Regions from separate parts of the Neobacillus sp. SRL179 genome, predicted to be linked through region 1. Evidence: riboswitches for the same ligand, from Rfam matches in the RefSeq annotation. Region 1 holds a riboswitch; each other region holds the start of a gene.
What was found. A riboswitch is a leader RNA that binds a small molecule or an ion and turns the genes downstream of it on or off. The one in region 1 is predicted to bind lysine.
Positions count from the first base shown of each region.

Region 2: another riboswitch for lysine. It lies ahead of AC4E8C_RS21355 (transporter substrate-binding domain-containing protein); the one in region 1 lies ahead of dapA (4-hydroxy-tetrahydrodipicolinate synthase).
Region 3: another riboswitch for lysine. It lies ahead of AC4E8C_RS17845 (aspartate kinase); the one in region 1 lies ahead of dapA (4-hydroxy-tetrahydrodipicolinate synthase).

Region 1 covers NZ_OZ481792.1:2,744,206-2,749,440, forward strand. Annotated here, with positions in the region: gene AC4E8C_RS13470 (CAP domain-containing protein) at 1-940, shown strand, start outside; gene AC4E8C_RS13475 (MBL fold metallo-hydrolase) at 1,118-1,957, shown strand; gene AC4E8C_RS13480 (NUDIX hydrolase) at 1,933-2,613, opposite strand; lysine riboswitch at 2,816-2,995, shown strand; gene dapA (4-hydroxy-tetrahydrodipicolinate synthase) at 3,116-4,003, shown strand; gene AC4E8C_RS13490 (SDR family oxidoreductase) at 4,118-4,954, shown strand; gene AC4E8C_RS13495 (aldo/keto reductase) at 5,061-5,235, shown strand, end outside.
Region 2 covers NZ_OZ481792.1:4,338,071-4,343,305, forward strand. Annotated here, with positions in the region: gene AC4E8C_RS21350 (amino acid ABC transporter permease) at 1-449, opposite strand, end outside; gene AC4E8C_RS21355 (transporter substrate-binding domain-containing protein) at 513-1,349, opposite strand; lysine riboswitch at 1,458-1,639, opposite strand; gene AC4E8C_RS21360 (hypothetical protein) at 1,937-2,218, opposite strand; gene AC4E8C_RS21365 (2-hydroxyacid dehydrogenase) at 2,418-3,389, opposite strand; gene dgoD (galactonate dehydratase) at 3,545-4,693, opposite strand; gene AC4E8C_RS21375 (tripartite tricarboxylate transporter permease) at 4,739-5,235, opposite strand, start outside.
Region 3 covers NZ_OZ481792.1:3,596,986-3,602,220, forward strand. Annotated here, with positions in the region: gene AC4E8C_RS17840 (YslB family protein) at 309-770, shown strand; gene AC4E8C_RS17845 (aspartate kinase) at 838-2,052, opposite strand; lysine riboswitch at 2,210-2,387, opposite strand; gene uvrC (excinuclease ABC subunit UvrC) at 2,453-4,228, opposite strand; gene trxA (thioredoxin) at 4,377-4,691, opposite strand; gene AC4E8C_RS17860 (electron transfer flavoprotein subunit alpha/FixB family protein) at 4,923-5,235, opposite strand, start outside.

The sequences.
Region 1 (5,235 bases):
TAGTTCACAATTAGAAAATCTCCCACAAGGTCAACAAAATAATCAGCAGACAGACGAAGATAAAGTTGCGTTAAGTACACCCACTTCGCAAATGTATTCAATATTTAACATTGAACTTGGAGAATCCAAGGAAGATATTGAAAAAAAATTTGGAACTGCAATCCGTTCTTCACTTAATGAATATGGTACCGATTGGTATAGTTATCATGATCATTACCGGAATTTTTTTATGGTCATGTATGATGTAAACAATAAGGTTGCTGGATTATATACAAATCAAGATTTAATTTCCTCCAAAAATGGAATCAAACTTGGGAGTACACAAGAAAGTGTCCGTTCCTTACTAGGCAGCCCCTTAACAAAAATTCAAAAAGGATTGGTCTTCTATCAATTACAAGACAATGACGAATATGATATGTTTTTGCAAGGTGATGTTTATGTAACTATTTTTTATGATAAACACGAGGGTAATACAGTCACTGCCATGCAATTAATCAAAAAAGACTTAGAAGATAATAGAATGGATTTCTATACCAAAGCTAATCCAGCCTTAAAAGAAGGGTTTGAGTACCAGTTATTTGATTTGACCAATGCAGCACGAGTCCAGCATCAACTCCCAATTCTCACATGGGATGAGCATGTACGAAAAACCGCTCGTAATCATAGCTCCGACATGGCAGTAAATCAGTATTTTGATCATACCAATCTTAAAGGACAATCCCCATTTGATCGAATGAAGGAAGATGATATAATCTTTCATTTAGCAGGAGAAAACCTGGCTTATGGACAACTAAGCAGTATCTTTGCTCATGAAGGTTTAATGAACTCCCTCGGACATCGTGAAAATATCTTGAAAAATGGTTATGAATATTTAGGGATTGGTGTGGCTTTTAATAAAGAATCACAGCCATACTATACAGAAAATTTTTATGCCAAGTAACCGGTTAGCAGAATTGTTTAAAAATAGGACGATAGTATATAAATTTTTATTTTAGCTTCTGTTAGAAAAACTCAGAAAGATATGTTCTTATCAGCAGGAATATAACGTTTTCATGGTGAATACGTAATTTATAGATTAAGACAGCTGCATTTATGAATTAATGAGAGGAAGTAAACCATGGAAAATGTTAAGGAGTTCCAAATTATTCGGGTGCCTATTACAACCCCGACTTTACTGCCACACACTACTACAAATTGTTATTTAATTGGTAACAACAAAGAAAGTATATTAGTCGATGCTGGGTATGATCAGCCTGATACTAAAATAGAATTACAGAATGTGATTAAGCAGACCGGTCTCGCTTTACCTAAGTCAATAATCTTAACCCATTCACACCCAGACCATGCCCCAGGAGTTCTTCAATTAGTAGATTGGAATCCTATCGTTTATGGACATCCGCTTGAAAAGCCGGGTATAGTGGCGGCCATTGGGCCATGGAACCGTTTAGCATTCTTAAATGATGGCGACGTGATTCGCATTGCTGGAGAAGAAATTATCCTCATTCACGCACCAGGTCATACTGCAGGTCAATTAAACCTGTATATTCCGACCAAACGGATTCTCCTTGCAGGGGATAATATCGTTGCTGAAGGGACATCATGGATAGGACCCCCAGATGGCGATATGTCAGACTATATTGCCACGTTACAAAGGTTAAAACAATTAAATTTAAGTAAAATAGGTCCTGGGCATGGCGAATGGGTAGATAATCCTTATGAACACATTGATTTTGTTTTAAATAGAAGATATTTCCGTGAAAACCAAATCAAATCGTTGTTAAGCGAGCATGAAAAGATAACTGTTTCCGATTTAACAAACATCATTTATGACAATCTCCCCCACCCCAATGTTTTTGAAGTTGCTAAACGGACAACTGAGGCACACTTAATCAAATTAATAAAAGACGGAATTGTATCAAAGCAGGATTCCTATTACTCTCTCAGATCTTTAATATAATCAGCAAAAATAAACTCGGGCATATTCAACTGACCGCCCTTTTGATAGTTAATAATCGTTTTCAATGTATGAATGGTTGGCGGAGCCAGTGATATGTCGCCTTGCTTATAAGCATTCAAGGCATCAGCAGGGTCCATCCAACATGCTTCACTGATTTCATTTGGATCTGGTTTGGGTGTTTGCCCTTTTGGAAGATACGAGAGAAAAAAACGGGTATCAAATCTTATTCGACTAATATCCGGTGTGACGATTTGTCCAATATAAGCTAAGCTTTCAAGAGGAAATTGGAGTTCTTCCTTTTGTAATAGCTGTAAAAATGAAATCTCCCGATTGATTAGGAGACGGCGGTATTCCATTTCTACTTTTTCATCCAAATGAACGGGTGTGCCGTCTTTTTTCTTACAAATTAAAACACCCACTTCTTCAAATAGTTCTCTTGCAGCAGCGACATAATGCCCAATTGTAAAAGAGTCATTTCTTTTTCCAGTAATAAATTTGTTGTTAGCTTGAATGTCATCAGTAGAATCTACCGCTCCCCCCGGGAAAACATAATATCCACCCATAAATTTCATTGTGTCAGGTCTTTTTGTCATATAAACTTTGGATAAATGATCCATTAAAACAACTGTGGATGCTGGCCTAGGAATAGAATTCATTTTATTTCCCACCCTCTTATTTTTTTCGGAAATGTAAATATTATTTTAATTAATATTCAACTTTCACTTCACGATTCCCTTCCTTGTAATTCCTTAAACTTATTTTACTCAACTAAAACATATTGCATTTCACTTGAATCCACGTGAATTTTCTGTTATATTAACTAACAATTACATAATCTCTTACTTCAATACCTTTTGAAGTGAGGATAGAGGCGCAAAAACCATTAGTACACAATTTGAGGAAAATGAGTTCCTATGATAATTGTCGAAAGGGGAATTTGCCGAAGCTTTAAGAATCTCATTGGACTTGAAGCTGGTTCTGTTGTTGAATAAGCACAGAATTGTCATATAGGAAACTATATGGAGGGCTATCTCACGCATAGGAACTTTTTATTTTTGTTTCTACAGCAGCAGCGAACCCTCGTTGCTGCTTTTTTGCGTTGATTCTACATTGGCCTTTCCCACTTATTTTGTAAAAATAATTTTAAGGGTGATAATAATGAATTTTGGCCAACTTTTAACAGCAATGGTTACACCATTTGATCAAAATGGTGAGATGGATTTTAGCGCAACAAAAACACTTGTCAATTATTTAATTGCCAATGGATCTGATGGATTGGTGGTATCTGGAACAACTGGGGAATCCCCTGCCCTATCAATAGAAGAAAAAGTTGCATTATTTAAATTTGTTGTAGAGGAAGTAGCTGGCCGAGTTCCAGTCATCGCTGGCACTGGCTCCAATAATACAAGAGCTTCCATCAAGTTAACTCGTCTTGCCGAAGAGGCTGGTGTGGACGGCATCTTGCTTGTAGTCCCATATTATAACAAACCATCTCAAGAAGGATTATATCAACATTTTAAAGCAATAGCGGAATCAACTACCTTACCGGTCATTCTCTATAATATTCCCGGACGGTGTGTGGTCGATTTATCCGTGGAAACCGTAGTTTGTCTTTCACAAGTTCCAAATATTGTCTCAATAAAAGAAGCAAGTGGTAACTTAGATGCTATGGCCCAAATCATTAGCCAAACTCCAGACAATTTCACCTTGTATAGCGGTGATGATGGATTAACATTACCTGTTTTAGCTATTGGCGGCACTGGTGTCATTTCGGTTGCATCCCATATTATCGGAAACGAAATGCAGGCAATGATTACGAACTTTAAAAATGGTCAAATACAGGAAGCTGCAATTGCGCATCGCCGTCTTCTCCCACTTATGAAAGGCTTATTTGCTGCACCTAACCCAACTCCAGTTAAAGAAGCCTTAAACATGTCTGGGATTCACGTTGGTGGTGTCCGCTTACCATTGGTACCTTTAAATGAAGAAGAAAAGTTAGTCCTGCAAAAGCTTCTGCCTGCTAGCAAAAGCGCAACAATCCTATAATTCAAAAAAGCTGTCTTTCCCAGAAAGGAATGGGTTTGGGCAGCCTTTTTTATGATGCTTGCTTAAAGTGAATGAAGACTTTTACAAAGAGAAAAAAAATAAAAGGAGAAATAAATGAGCAGGAAAACAGCGATTGTAACCGGTTCTTCCAGTGGCTTTGGATTATTATGTGTCATTGAACTTGCTTTGAAAGGATTTACGGTTATTGCCACAATGAGGGACACTAAAAAAGCCAACTCATTGCTTACTTATGCAAAAGAGAAAAAAGTGGAGGAGCGGATTCAGGTCTTACCACTAGACGTTACTTCATCCGAATCCATTGATTCCATAAAAACTAGGTTCTCTGCTTATTCTTCGATTGATGTGCTTATTAATAATGCTGGTTTTGCGCTGGGAGGTTTTAGTGAAGAGCTTTCTATTGGTGACTATCGATATCAATTTGAAACTAACTTTTTCGGGATTATTGCTGTGACAAACGCAGTCCTTCCATATATGAGAACACAGGGACATGGTCGAATTATCAATATCAGCAGTATAAGTGGAAGAATTGGATTTCCCGGATTATCTGCCTATACGGCGTCAAAGCATGCACTGGAAGGATATAGCGAAAGCTTAAGGCTCGAGGTTAAACCATTTGGAATTGATGTTTCCTTAATCGAACCTGGTTCCTATCAAACGAATATCTGGGCCACTGTTGACCAAATGGAAATAAATGCTGATTCCCCGTACCTTCCATATATGAAAAGTTTACTTAAAGAAGTGGAAGAGGGAAAAGCAGCACATGGTGATCCTAAAGATGTAGCGCGACTCGCAGCACATGTTGCTTCACAATCTGCATCCCCCGACCTCCGCTACCCAATCGGAAAGGGTGTAAAAACCAGCCTTTTTCTAAAAAATACTTTGCCATGGAAAATGATTGAATCAGTGATAGAAAAAAAACTGAGACATTAACAATGTTTGGAAAATATTTAGAAAATAAATACAATCAAATCAATTGCACCCACCTCAATGAAGGGGCTATACTTACTTTGTATGAATCAATAAGGAGGAGATGGGAATGAATAACTTACAATCTTCAACAACCCTACATAATGGCGTCAAAATGCCTTGGTTTGGCCTAGGTGTATATAAAGTGCAAGAAGGTGATGAAGCACTTCTCTCCGTAAAATCAGCAATTAAAGCAGGTTATAAAGCTATTGATACCGCTGCCCTTTATCAAAACGAAGAAAGTG
Region 2 (5,235 bases), 1.6 Mb from region 1:
ACTACATTCATCATCGTTTGCAGATGATTCATCCCAATCGCCTGCGCTGCTTCGAATTGACCTTTATCAATCGAAACAATCCCGCCACGGACAATCTCCGCCATATAGGCGCCTGTATTAATCGAGACGACAATGATCGCTGCTGCAAAAACATTCATATCAATATTAAAAGCCAAGGCTGAACCATAATAAATGACCATCGCCTGAACAATCATCGGTGTTCCACGGAAAAACTCAATATAAATAGAAAGAATAACATTAACCACTTTAAGCAATACTTTTTTAGCTCCACGTTCCGGAACAGGTATCGTGCGGATCACCCCTGCTAGTAAACCAATGATGGCACCCAATATGGTTCCAATTAGGGCAATCACCAGCGTCATGCCAGCTCCGCGAAGGAACATCGGCCAATTTTCCGCGATAATTTTTACTATCCAATCAAAGCTCAACTTTCTCCCCCCTATTTCATCATAAAACCGACTGCAAAAAATACAGCCGGCTTCATGTCCTGATTATTTTGACGCTGGTTGATTCTTGATTGCCTCATCCATGATGTTTGTGCGTTCTTCTTCTGAGATTTCTTTTAAAATCCCATTGATCTTGTCTGTTAATTTACTATCCTTTTCAAGGCCGACCGCAATGGCGGTATCATCTTCTGATGTTTTAAATCCATCTGTAAATTCGACCATCGCAAATTTATCATTAGCAGATGAAGCACTGACTGCTTCAGGACGTTCAGATACGTATCCATCAATGATGCCGGATTCTAAGGCCACCCTCATCGCTGGGAAGTTGTCCATTGCTGTTGCTTTTGTTACTCCCTTGATTTGGTCAATCACGGAATAGTGGAAGGTATTTAATTGTGCGGTCACTTTTGCTCCCTTGAAATCTTGGATCGAAGTAGCACCGTCGTACTTGCCGCCTTTTTTAACCACCATCACTAAATTGGATTTATAATAGTTGTCCGAGAAGTCGATTGTTTTCTTCCGTTCTGCTGTTGGTGACATCCCGGCGATAATTGCATCAATTTTACCTGAAGTTAACGCTGGAACAAGGCCATCCCATTCGGTTTTCACAATAACTAATTCTTTCCCTAAACCATCGGCAATTTTTTTAGCGACTTCCACATCATAACCACCTGCATATTGTGAAGTGCCTTTGATTTTCACCGCTCCATTAGAGTCATCATTCTGAGTCCAGTTAAACGGGGCATATCCTGCTTCGAGACCTACCTTAAATGTATTGTCATCCGATGCGCCAGAAGCTGTCTTCGTACTTGTCCCGCATCCGGCCAATAGAATAATAGCTGAAAGCAATGTGACTACAAATAATGATGCCTTTTTCCTCATGTTCATTCTCCTCCTATTTGGTTAGAGCTAAAGTACAACAAAAAACGACCTTGAGATAAACTCAAGGTCGCAATATGTATAAGTTGCCCTAAAGTCCTCCCTTATCCCGAATGAGATAGCACAACTCAATAAACTGGGTCGTTTATTGAGACAGTCCTGCAATTCTTCACTGCAGACCCAGCATGTAATACTGAGAATATTACAAACTTCGGCGATACTTCCTTCTCCCTAGCATCATGGCTTCTCAAACTCCACTAAGGACTGTTAACTACCGCGCCTCTACCTCACTGAAAAAAAGTGAGGTTACTATTAAATTATATTATTAGGCTACATCAAATTGAGAATTCTGTCAATGTTCTTAATTTTTCAGCATGTTATTTCATCTAATTTTCATTGTTAAGTAGTTTTACGATTTGTCCATCTTTAATTCCATGTTTTTGAACGCTGCCGCTCTATCTCAAACTACTCATTTTCTTAAACAATAAAAACACCCCCGCCATCTAAGCGAAGCGGAGGAGGAAAATGAACTGAAGTTGAACTTCTATCTAGTCTTTTTTTTATCGAACAACTTGTTTTTGCTCAGATGATTAATTTGTAACTAACACGCCATCAGTCACCAATTCACTAGGAAGTTCGGTGAATTTCTGCGCTTCAATTAATAACTCTTGACGCTTGGCAAATAGACTTGGGCAATTCGGCTTAAAGCAGCAAGGGCATGTGTCCATAATTCCAATATTATATGCTTTAACATGTTGATCTTCTACTCGGCAATATAACATCGCTTTATGAGTATCAGAGAATGTTAGCAGGATATTAAAGGTTGAGTTCTCAAGGTCAACATTTTGTACTTTTGCATTTGCTAGTTGCATCGTGTTCACTCCAGTTCTAATAGATTTTTTTTGCTTACGAAACATTATAGCAAATATCTATTCTGCTAGTCTATCACCTGCGCGTTAATCCAGAATTTAACGAAAAGGGGATCGACAATAAGAAAAGAGAAGAAACTAGTAGTTCTTCTCTTACATATATTATTGCTACTTAAGAAGGGTATGACCCCTGTTCCACACCTCACCGCAGTTCCGGCACAACGTTCTCTGGCATGTTTCCAGTAACGCCTGCGACAAGGTTTTCGGCTGCTTTCATGGCCATATCGAATCGAGTTTTATCTGTTGCGGAGCCGATATGCGGAAGCACGACGACGTTGTCCATTTTCAAGAGAGGATTGTCTTTTTCGACAGGCTCAACCTCAAACACATCCAAGCCGGCTCCAGAAATTTTTCCTTCTTGCAGCGCTCGAATGAGGGCCTTTTCATCTACTACTGATCCCCGTGAACAATTAATAAAAATAGCATTTGATTTCATCCGATTGAACTGTTCTTCCCCCATAAAGTGGTAGGTAGAATCATTCAATGGCACCATCACTAACACGAAATCAGCCCGCTCTAATAGATCATTCACTTCACTGTATTCAATCCCGTATTGTTCCTCCAACTGAGGCTTTCTGCTGTTACTGTTATACAAGACATTCATTTCAAAGCCAAGTGAAGCTCTTCTTGCCACCTTCTCACCGATCCGCCCCATGCCAATGATTCCTAATGTCGCATGGTGAACATCCTGGCCATAGAAGTAGGTTTCATGAATGGACTTTTCCCACTTGCCAGCCTTCACGAAATGATTAAATTCAGGAATCCTTCGTGACGTTGATAAAATTAATCCAAAAACCAGGTCAGCCACAGCCTCATCAAGAACATAAGGGGTGTGTGTACCGATGACACCGCGTTCCTTCATCGCTTCAATATCAAAGGCATCATACCCAACGGCAATGTTGCTGACAATTTTTAAATGAGGCGCTTTTTCTAAAAATTCCTTCGTAATGACGCCCTTAGGTGTCATCAGACCTTCCACATCCGCCACTTCCTTCAGGAGCAAATCCGCTGGGATTGGTTCCTTCTGGTCCCACATCCTGTAATCACAATAGCGGGCAATATACTCCTCAACCTCTTTAGGAATACGCTTGGCAATAAAAACTTTCGGTTTCAATTTAAAGTCCCCCTCGTCCGAGATTCACAGCTGGCAGATATTGTTTCGCAGGCTTACCTCATCTGGTTCACACTCATCCATAAAAGATAACCTTCGGTGCAGTGCTCCAGCCCTGTACAAACCAATCAGCCTCTTCACCCTATTTTCCTACAATTTTACCATTCTGCAATACTTCCATCCTTATGCCGCCAAACAGGATTTTTCCAGTCATGGCTTATTTCAGCTTGTTTTCGAACGAATTCTTCATCGATTTCAATTCCTAACCCCGCACCTTGCGGAATTCCGACATACCCATCTTTATACTCAAACACGGACGGATCCTTGATATAATCCAATAGGTCACTGCCTTGATTATAATGAATGCCCAAACTTTGCTCCTGAATAAAAGCATTATGGGCAGTGGCATCAACTTGAAGACATGCAGCTAGAGCAATCGGTCCTAAAGGACAATGCGGAGCGAGTGCTACATCATAGGCTTCAGCCATTGAAGCAATTTTTTTACATTCAGTAATCCCGCCTGCATGGGATAAATCAGGCTGAATGATATCGACAGAACCTTCTGCTAGAACAGACTTAAAGTCCCAGCGTGAAAACATCCGCTCCCCTGTCGCAATCGGGATCGTCGTATGCTGCGCAATTTCTCGTAAAGCTTCATTATTTTCCGCTAACACAGGTTCTTCAATGAACATTGGCCGGAATGGTTCCAATTCCTTTGCCAGGATTTTCGCCATCGGCTTATGAACACGGCCGTGAAAATCAATCCCAATTCCCACATAGCTGCCGACTGCTTCACGAATGGCGGCAACTCGTTCCAACACCTGATCAACTTTTTCATAAGAATCAATGTACTGAAGTTCTTCCGTTGCATTCATTTTTATAGCCGTAAAGCCGGCATCAACTACCGCCTTTGCTGCCAAGCCGACATCAGCCGGACGATCGCCGCCAATCCATGAATAGACCTTAATAGAATCACGGCAGGCCCCGCCTAATAATTGATAGACAGGAGCATTAAAATATTTGCCCTTAATATCCCAAAGGGCCTGATCAATTCCAGCAATCGCACTCATTAGAATTGGACCGCCGCGATAAAATCCAGAGCGGTACAACATATTCCAATGATCTTCAATCCGTAATGGGTCCTTCCCAATGAGATAGCCCATTAATTCCTCCACACAGGCCTTTACCGTCGAAGCCCGGCCTTCGATGACTGGCTCACCCCAACCGACAATGCCTTCATCGGTTTCAATTTTCAAGAAAAGCCAACGTGGCGGAAGTTGAAACAATTCATAACTGCGAATTTTCATTTAGAAAAACTCCTTCATCTAAAGATACTGTCACCCATACTCGTTTTACAGAGTTGTAACTTGATCAGTATCTTTTTTCTTTTTGAAAAATTTAGTATACAGCGGGGCAAATAATGTAAGAATTGCAATAATAAGTAGAAAGGCAGCAATCGGCCGTGTGAAAAAGATGCTGACATGTCCTTCAGACATTACCAAGGAACGGCGTAAATTACTTTCCATCATTGGCCCTAATATCAATCCTAGAATAAGCGGCGATGCTGGGAAATCATAGCGCTGCATGAAATAACCAATCACACCGGCAACAAACATGACCATTACATCAAAGAAGCTATTCCCTAAAGAGTAGGCACCAACCGTACAAAGAATTAAAATAAGCGGCGTTAAAATGGCCTTTGGAACATATAGAATCTTCGTAAACAAACGAATCCCCGGTAACCCAATCACTACAATAAGAAGATTGGCTAACAGCATTCCGATAAATAATGTATACACAATCGGCCCATTGTTTTGGAACAACATCGGACCGGGCTGCAGTCCTTGAA
Region 3 (5,235 bases), 850 kb from region 1:
TCCATTTTACTCCCATCAAACTAGAGCGTCAAGAAAACGTATACACAAACTTTATTAAAAAAAGAAAATTTTTAAAATATATTGATATTATACTAAAGTCGATTGACAAATCAATTCCATTAGTTCTCACCGAGAAAACATCCATAAATTCTCATGAAATTACCAACATCTAACTGTTGATTATTTCACTTTTTAGGTAATCATAATTATGATTAAAAATAATTTAGATATTGCACAATAACATTGGTTTTTATACTGAAACATCCATAAAATTGTATATAATAGAATGATAGAAAGAGGGGAAACATGTGAAAGAAAGTACAGCCGTTAATCTGAATATGAATGAAGCTGAACCAAGAACCATATCCATTTTCGGATATGAACTGATCAGAGAAATCCTTTTGCCCGAAATTCTTGGAAAAGATGCACCCGAAATATTATATTGGGCAGGAAAGCGTCTAGCCCGGAAATTTCCTTTCACAGATATCACTCAAGTAGCTGAGTTTTTTAACACTGCATCTTGGGGTCAACTTGAATTAGTAAAGGAAACCAAAAATGAAATGGAGATAGAATTAACTAGTCCTCTTATTGTCTCGCGTGTAAAATCAAAAGCGGAGCACTTTTTCCAGCTCGAAGCCGGTTTCCTTGCACAGCAAATTGAATTTCTAAAAGAAGCGAGCACTGAAGCATTTGAGCACCCCGTCAAAAAGTCAAATAAAGTTCAATTCACGGTCAAATGGGACACAAAAGACCCAATTAAAAAGGGGTAATGAAGCATTTCACGTTCATTATGGTAAATAGGGTGTCAGGCACCAACGGTGCCTGACACCTTATTTGCTATTGTCCTAGTTCAAATGCTTCGTGTAGTGTTTCTACAGCTTTTAGCATGTTTTTTTCTTCGACAACGACAGATACTTTTATTTCCGAAGTACTGACCATTTTGATTTGGATATTGTTATTGGCTAATACTTCAAACATTTTAGCCGCTACTCCTGGATTGGAGATCATTCCTGAACCCACAATGGAGACCTTAGCTAATTTATTTTCAGCATCTAACTGTTCATAACCTAGTGCCGTTTTGTTATCCTCTAGTACTTTTAATGTTTCCATTAAATCATTTGTGTGGATGGAGAATGACAGGTTAGCAGTGCCGCCCTCCGTAGTGCTTTGAATAATAATATCGACGTTAAGATGATTTTGTGCCAATGTAGTAAAAATGGTTGATAAACTTGTTAATGAGTCTGTTAGTCCTAAGATGGAAACCTTAGTAATTTCATCTTCAAATGCCACACCACGGACAACTAAATTTTGCTCCATTGTTGCTTCCCCCTCTATGACTGTTCCTTCTTCTTTCACCATGCTTGATCTGACACCAAGCTTTACTTGATAATTTTTTGCATACTCCACTGCTCGAGGATGCAGCACCCCAGCACCTAAATTAGCAAGTTCGAGCATTTCGTCGTATGAAACGGATTGTAATTTGCGTGCTGCTTTAACATATCTTGGATCCGTTGTGAAAACTCCAGTTACATCTGTATAAATATCACACTTATCCGCATGTAAGGCAGCAGTTAAAGCCACTGCTGTTGTATCTGAACCACCCCGTCCAAGTGTGGTAATCTCCCCATTCTCAGTAATTCCTTGGAATCCAGCCACAATGACAACCTTACCTTCGGAGAGCTGCGCTTGAATCGCTTCCGTTTTTATTTGAGCAATTCGGGCATTGCCATGGACCGGTTCTGTAATGATCCCCGCTTGCCAGCCAGTATAGGAAACAGCACTTAGCCCTTGTTGGTTTAAGGCGATAGACAATAACGCAATGGTCACCTGCTCTCCGGTTGAGAGGAGCATATCCATTTCGCGTTTGCTCGGCTGGCTGGAAATTTCATTAGCTAAACTTACAAGCTGATCGGTCGATTTTCCCATTGCGGAAACAACAACCACCACATTATTGCCTCTTTGTGTTTCCTCTTTTACACATTGTGCGACATTTAGGATTCGTTCTACACTGCCAACTGAGGTTCCTCCAAATTTTTGAACAACTAAACCCATCTTTTCCCCTACTTTCGAATTCTTTAGAAAATTACCTGCACAAGCTTTTACGTTTAGTTTACTTTAAAAAAGGATGCATTCCCTACCAATAAAAAAAGCAATGAGAAGGGCATCTCATTGCTTTTTGAACACGAAGAAATAAATTCCTGTACAAACAACGTAAGATAGCTCTCCAAGACACAGGTCTTGACAATTCTGGATTTGTTCAATACAGAACCAGCAAAGAAAGAAATGAGACCTTCTTTACTTCGGCGAACATTCCCTTTCATGATTCTTCCTTGAAGCTCATCCTTCTCAGAACCACTACTATTGAAGCTCGCACCTCTACCTACACTTTAGTACTATAAAGTGATAGATTTAAATTTTCATTTATTATAGCATGGACTTTTTTTCTTGACAATCATTCTGAATGAAGTTTATCGATTAATTCCTCTGCTACATTTAACGGAATACCTAAACCAGTAAATTCTTCTATACTAGCTTCCTTCATTTTCTTCACTGAGCCAAACTGTTTCAATAATAACTTTTTGCGTTTTTCACCAATGCCTGGAATATCATCAAGCAAGGATTGGAACGCACTTTTTCCCCGAATTTGACGATGGAAGGTAATCGCAAACCGGTGAACTTCATCTTGGATTCGCTGTAGCAGGTAAAACTCCTGACTGTTCCTTGCTAAAGGAACAATTTGCAACGGGTTTCCATAAAGAAGCTGGGAGGTCCGGTGTTTTTCATCTTTTACAAGACCTGAGAGCGGGATATCCAACCCAAGTTCATTTTCTAAAACATCTCGAACTGCCTCCACATGACCTTTACCACCATCAATAATGATTAAATCTGGCAGTGGCAGGTTCTCCTTCAACGCCCGTGAATATCTTCTTCTAGTTACCTCTCGCATCGATTCGTAATCATCAGGGCCTTTAACAGACTTAATCTTGTATTTCCGATATTCTCGTTTATTTGCCTTACCGTCAATAAATACAACCATAGCCGAAACAGGATCAGTCCCTTGAATATTGGAGTTATCAAATGATTCAATCCGGTGCGGAGTATAAATACCAAGAAGCTCACCAAGGTTTTCTATTGCCTTAATGGTTCTCTCTTCGTCTTTTTCAATCAAAGAAAACTTTTCATTCAAGGCAATCTTCGCATTTTTAATCGCCATTTTGACAAGATCCTTTTTTTGACCCCGCTGCGGCTGCAATACTTTTACTTCCAGCAGTTGTTCAGCCAAATGAAGATCGACTTCATCTTGAATCAGAATTTCTTTAGGCTTGAAGTGCTCTGTTTTTGTATAAAATTGACCAAGGAATGTTAATATTTCTTCCTCTGGCTCATTGTAAATGGGGAACATGGATACATCCCGCTCAATCAACTTCCCTTGACGGACAAAAAAGACCTGTACACACATCCAGCCTTTATCGACCGCATACCCAAAGACATCTCTGTCTGTAAAATCTGTCATGGTGATCTTTTGCTTTTCCATAATTGTCTCAATATGAACAATTCGATCGCGGTATTCTTTGGCACGTTCAAAATCCAATTCTTCAGACGCAGCAGTCATTCTTTCGGTAAGTTCTTTTTTGATTTCCTTGTAGCCGCCATTTAAAAAACGGCTTATTTCATCGGTCATTTGTTTGTACTGTTCTTCACTCACTTCATTCACACAAGGCGCCAAGCATTGACCTAAATGATAATACAAGCAGACACGGTCTGGTAATGTCGAGCACTTGCGTAACGGATAAATCCGGTCAAGCAATTTTTTTGTTTCGTTGGCCGCCATGACGTTTGGATATGGACCAAAATATTTGCCTTTATCTTTTTTTACTTTTCTTGTAATAATAAGTTTCGGATGTCTTTCTGCTGTAAGTTTAATAAACGGATAGGTCTTATCATCCTTCAACATGATATTGTATTTGGGGTCGTGCTTCTTAATCAGGTTTAATTCAAGCAGCAGCGCTTCTATATTAGAAGAGGTAACAATGTATTCAAAGTCCTCTATTTCATTCACAAGTCGTAATGTCTTCCCATCGTGCGAACCAGTAAAATAGGAACGCACCCGGTTCTTTAAGACTTTTGCTTTTCCTACATAAATAATGGTTCCCTGACGGTCCTTCATTAAGTAGCAGCCAGGTTGATCAGGCAGCAGGGTCAGTTTTTGCTTTATAGTTTCATTCATTCCGGCCGCTCCCTCCGTCTTTTTTTATCTGTCTTTTAAAATTTTAAAGCATACTGCCCATAAAGAAAAGTAAGTTTGATTGGTAATCATAAAAAAACCTTAGCCAGATTGAATTCTAGCTAAGGTTTTTATTACCTAATTAAGCAGCTTATACGTGCTTATTTAATACACTTGCTAACGCATCTTTAGGTTGGAAGCCGACTACTTTATCAACCACTTCGCCATCTTTAAGTACCAACAAAGTTGGAATACTCATAACACCGAAATTAGATGCTGTTTGTGGGTTATCATCCACATCAAGCTTCGTAATTTTTACTTTATCGCCCATTTCTGAGTCAAGTTCTTCTAGAACGGGAGCGATCATTTTACAAGGGCCGCACCATGGTGCCCAAAAGTCTACAAGCACTAAGCCAGAGCCTGTTTCAGTAGCAAAAGTTTGATCTGTTACATGTGAAATAGCCATATTGATTGACCTCCTAATAAATAACTGAAATACTACGGAAAGTATACCATCGATTGCCAAATCATGCGAATAATATGTCTCAGCATGTAATATACCCATTTTTTATATAAATATTCTATGCAAAGGTAAGAAAAACGGAAGCGCCACGGTCGCTGGAGCTGAACATAAATAAAAGCGAGCAGAATGCTTCGCTCGCTTTATTATGAACCTATTTGACAACAACTAATCAGTTTAAGAATGAACTTTTAGCTTTTTAAATTCTTCCGTTAACATTGGCACAACCTCGAACAAGTCACCAACGATTCCATAATCAGCTACTTTAAAGATGTTCGCTTCTGGGTCTTTGTTAATCGCGACAATTACCTTGGAATTGGACATCCCTGCTAAGTGTTGAATTGCTCCTGATATACCGCAGGCAATGTAAAGGTCTGGTGTGACCACTTTTCCTGTTTGGCCAATTTGTAATGAATAATCACAATAATCGGCATCACAGGCACCACGGGAGGCACCTACTGCTCCGCCTAAAACTTGGGCTAATTCTTTT